Regions from separate parts of the Ruegeria sp. AWH4_226 genome, predicted to be linked through region 2. Evidence: riboswitches for the same ligand, from Rfam matches in the RefSeq annotation. Region 2 holds a riboswitch; the other holds the start of a gene.
The links. Region 2 has a riboswitch for cobalamin ahead of ACXAET_RS07390 (DUF1636 family protein). Riboswitches for the same ligand answer to the same signal wherever they lie in the genome.
Positions count from the first base shown of each region.

Region 1 (2,201 bases), on a different contig from region 2:
GCCAATTGTCTTGTAGGTTTCGGTTGAAAAACCGTCATATTCCGCCGCGAAAATTTCCCAAAGCTTCATGGGCCAGCTCAGCGCGATGCTTTCGGTGGCCGTTATCGCCGTCGCCGGATAAGTCTGCCGCCCAAGCGCGCTCGCAAAACCAATGAGTTGCCCCGCTGGAATGTGCAACGCAGTGACCTGTTCGCCTGTCGGGGTGATCCGAACAACGCGAACATATCCATCAAGCAACAAATAAAAACGGTCGGCTGGTGCGTCTTCTTCGAAAATTGCGACGCCGGCCTCGTATCGGCGAGAGCTTGCCTGATCCAGAATCGTGCGCAGTTGCCGCCGATCCAGTTTTGAAAACGGTGGCAGATGCGTCAGCAGGCTTTCGTCAAGCCGGGGTAAAGTCTTGCGCTTCGGAAGTTCGTTCATAAAACGCCTATGCCACAACATCCGGAGCGAAAGCTACGAAATCTCGTCGACTCTACCCGGACATGAAGCCGCAAGAAACTTACCCTAAAACCGAATCCCGTTGCAGCAGAGACATGCAGATCAGAAGCAGAATGCATGGCTGGCAGAGGTTGCACGATATTCGGACAGAACTCGCAAGCAGGGCAATTACCTTACGCACAACAAATTGACCCTCTCAGGACCTACAACGCAGTCGATGTCCTAACAGCCGAGATCGCGCATGGGGCCATAGCCGTTGAGCCAGCGGTGATGAGTTACAAATCAAGATTTGTGGACAGCCGACCGCCTCTAATACATGGGCATGGCAGGCTTCGGAGACGGCGCATCAAGAATTTGGAGACTTGCTGCAATTTCATGATTGACAAATCACAGACGGTTCAGCCAATTTCCGCGCGTTCTGGTCCGGTTGGGACACCATCCGGATAATAGGGAACGGGGTGCGGCCTTTGCGCCAAATCCTCGACTGCCCCCGCAACTGTAAGCGGTGAGCTTTGCTGGCACATGCCACTGTCCCCATTGGGATGGGAAGGCCCGGTCAAGCCTCGACCCGCAAGTCAGGAGACCTGCCAGAGCGATCACCCGGTCCGGACGCGGGGCGCGTCTTTGGCAACGGTCTATCCGTAGCGGTGACATTTCGCCGTCTGCGGAGGTTGTTTTCCTCCAACGACAATTACCAATAAAGGCACCAGAAAAGGTGTCTTTTTCCCCTTCGCCAAGAAGGGGATCTTAGGGACAACCAATGAAGAAAACCGCCCTGTTAAATGCCACTGTTGCTACAATTCTAACAGCTTCGACGAGCGCTGAAGCGCAAGAGACTATTGATATCGGAGAAATTGTAATATCCGGGGGTTTCACTCCGATCGAAGAAAAAAAATACGGTCGCGCAGCCAGCGTGATCACCGCTGAAGAGATTGCGCGGCGCGGCATCACGACAGTGCAGGATGCCCTGCGCTCTGTTCCAGGTATGTCCGTCAACGGATCAGGTGACGCGTTCACGCAAGTTCGTATCCGCGGCGCCGAAGCCAACCATACGTTGATACTGATCAACGGCGTTCCGGCAGCGGGTGGTGATGGAGAATACATCCTGTCAGGCATTCAGACGGCCAATATTGAGCGAATCGAGGTTTTACGCGGGCCGCAATCCGTTTTCTATGGTTCGAACGCTTCGGCTGGTGTGGTCAACATCATCACCAAGAGAGGTGGGCTGGGTCACGAATATGGTGGCACAGTTGAATTTGGCGACGGGTACAACGCGTCCGCACGGTATTCCTATCGTAACGATAAAGGCGGCGTGGCCGTCGGTATCGCCCGGCTGGACGATGACGGCTATGATTATTCTGGCAGCAATGGGGAAAAAGACAGTGTTGACCGCACCACGATTGACCTGACCGCAGACTATTTTGTTGCCGAAGGGCTGAAACTCGGGCTTGTGTTTCGCGATTCAGATGAAAACTATGACTTCGACAGCACAGACTCTCTGGCCACCACCCCTGAGGGTTACGTCGTGGACGATCCTAGCCAACGGTCTGAGCGGAAAGAGCGGCTTGGTCAGGTCTACGCCGAATACGAGGCAAGAGGAGGTCAAATGGTTCACCGTTTCAGCTATGATCGAACGGACAACGAACAATCCACCAATGGTGGCACACCTACCGAAACGGATCGGGACTCGGCCCGCTATCTTCTCAGCCTCGGACTGGACGGGCGCGCGACGGTTGACAGCAACCACTTGCTGAACGGAA
Region 1 is NZ_JBSWUU010000002.1:479,866-482,066, forward strand. It holds gene ACXAET_RS17650 (Crp/Fnr family transcriptional regulator) at 1-423, opposite strand, end outside; cobalamin riboswitch at 844-1,047, shown strand; gene ACXAET_RS17655 (TonB-dependent receptor plug domain-containing protein) at 1,202-2,201, shown strand, end outside.
Region 1: linked by a shared signal. The riboswitch ahead of ACXAET_RS17655 (TonB-dependent receptor plug domain-containing protein) and the one ahead of ACXAET_RS07390 (DUF1636 family protein) in region 2 are both predicted to bind cobalamin.

Region 2 (2,201 bases):
CGACGATGATGCTCTCGAAGTCATCATGTTCGTGGTCGTGGTGGCCGTCGTGGTGTGATGGACGCGCGTCCATGTCATCCTCGGCAGCGGCCCCAAGGCCCAGCACAACGCGCACATCCACAACACCGTCGGCAACCTCGACCACCGGCAGCGGGCGCGGGGCCTCAGCGGCGATGATCTCCTTGGCCTTGGCCACGCCGTCCGGACCGGCCAGATCGGGCTTGGTCATCAGGATGATGTCGGCGCAGGAAATCTGATCTTCGAACACCTCGGACAGGGGTGTTTCGTGGTCGATCGATTCATCTGCCAGGCGCTGGGCATCCACCGCCTCGACATTTGGGGCAAAGCGACCGGCGGCAACGGCCTCGGCATCGGCCAGAGCGATCACTCCGTCAACCGTGATTTTCGAGCGGATATCGGGCCAGTCGAACGCCTTGAGCAGCGGCTTTGGCAGGGCGAGGCCCGATGTTTCGATCAGGATGTGTTCAGGGCGTGGTTCCAGCGCCATCAAGGCTTCAATGGTTGGGATGAAATCATCGGCCACGGTACAGCAGATGCAGCCATTCGCCAGTTCCATGATGTTTTCCGCCGGGCAATCCGGGATTGCGCAGGATTTCAGGATATCGCCATCGACGCCGACATCGCCGAACTCATTGACCACAACCGCCAGGCGTTTGCCCTGCGGATTCTGCATCAAGTGTTTGACCAGCGTTGTCTTGCCGGAGCCCAAGAAGCCGGTGATCACGGTAACGGGGAGTTTTTCGAGGTTGCTCATTCTCATGCTCCAATCGGGGGAATACGGGCCGCACAGTTCTTGCGGAAATGTTCAGGACGTTCGCGCCATTTGACCAGACCGTCTTCGGCGGCGAGATACTTGGTGACGCCTTCGATGATGGTGTCAACGTGTTCGGTCTCATCGAGGTTTTCATAGACGAAGGTCCAGCGTGTCGGACCTCCGCGCAGTACGATGGAACAGCCCTGATCGCAGTTTGACAGGCATTCGACTGGTTTCAGGTCTATGCCGTCCGGCAAGCCAGCATCCTCAAGCGCCTTGTGCAATAATCTGCCCGGTCGCTGCGCATCATCCTCGATGGGCAAGCCTCGGCGGCAGGTTGTACAGACCAGCAATTCGACTGGTGCAGTCTCGGTCATGTCTCTCATCCCCCCAATCCTTTATGGGGGACGGGGTTTCATGCGGGCCACGTCTGCACATGGACCCGACACCGGATCACCCCGCCCGGTTTCAACTTCGTGTGCTGGCAGGTCTCCCGGCTTGCGGATGTCAGAGGATCACTCTGGCAGGTGTCCCGCCTTCCCGGCCGTGAAGGCCAGTGGCATTGGGCACCCTCTCCGGTCACGGTCGCGGGGGCGGCTGCGTTTGACGGTCTTTCCGCTGACGCATTCCCTTTTCATCCATTAAAAACGGACACCAACGTATCGGACATGCGGTACCAGCAGGGGGGTTGTCAAGCACGAGGCAAGGGTTGCAATCGTTCAGATCAGAAAAGCGACAAGCCCGTGTCAATGAGCGGCATTTGCGGCCGGCCCGTTCAGCAGCCTGAGACTGAATGAACCGGCGGTGAGTAGGGTGGACATATCTTGATAAACTCTTAACCACCGTGCCTTCCCGTGAAAAGCTTTCGCCGTAAGTCAGACTTGAGAAATTGAAAGAAAAAGAAACCCGCCCTTTGCGTCGGTCACAGGTCGTGTGCCGTTGTCACAGAGTTGAGATAAAATGCGGCCGATACTCAACTGCTTAACCCAGCAGGCTTTGGTGGGTGATCCATATGCCACCACAATTATTTGACCAAAACTCGGAGCATTATTCGTTTTCTTTTCCGGCAAGCAAAACGGATACTTGCCCGAACTGCGACCGTCAGGAGGAAGAGATGCGAGTCGGTTTTATCGGTTTAGGAAATGTGGGCGGCAAGCTGTCGGGATCGCTGTTGCGAAATGGAATTGACTTGACGGTCCACGACCTCAACCCCGATCTGGTGGCCGAGTTCGTGGCTAAGGGCGCAAAAGCGGCGGAAGACCCCGCTCAGATGATGCGGGATTGCGATGCTGTCATCACCTGCCTGCCATCCCCAGCAGCCTCGGACGCTGTTATGCAGGAAATGCTGCCCGAGGTCGGGCCGGGCAAAATCTGGATGGAGATGTCAACGACGGACGAGGCGGAAGTCAAACGCCTTGGCGCTATG
Region 2 is NZ_JBSWUU010000001.1:1,512,094-1,514,294, reverse strand. It holds gene cobW (cobalamin biosynthesis protein CobW) at 1-775, opposite strand, end outside; gene ACXAET_RS07390 (DUF1636 family protein) at 778-1,152, opposite strand; cobalamin riboswitch at 1,242-1,449, opposite strand; gene ACXAET_RS07385 (NAD(P)-dependent oxidoreductase) at 1,890-2,201, shown strand, end outside.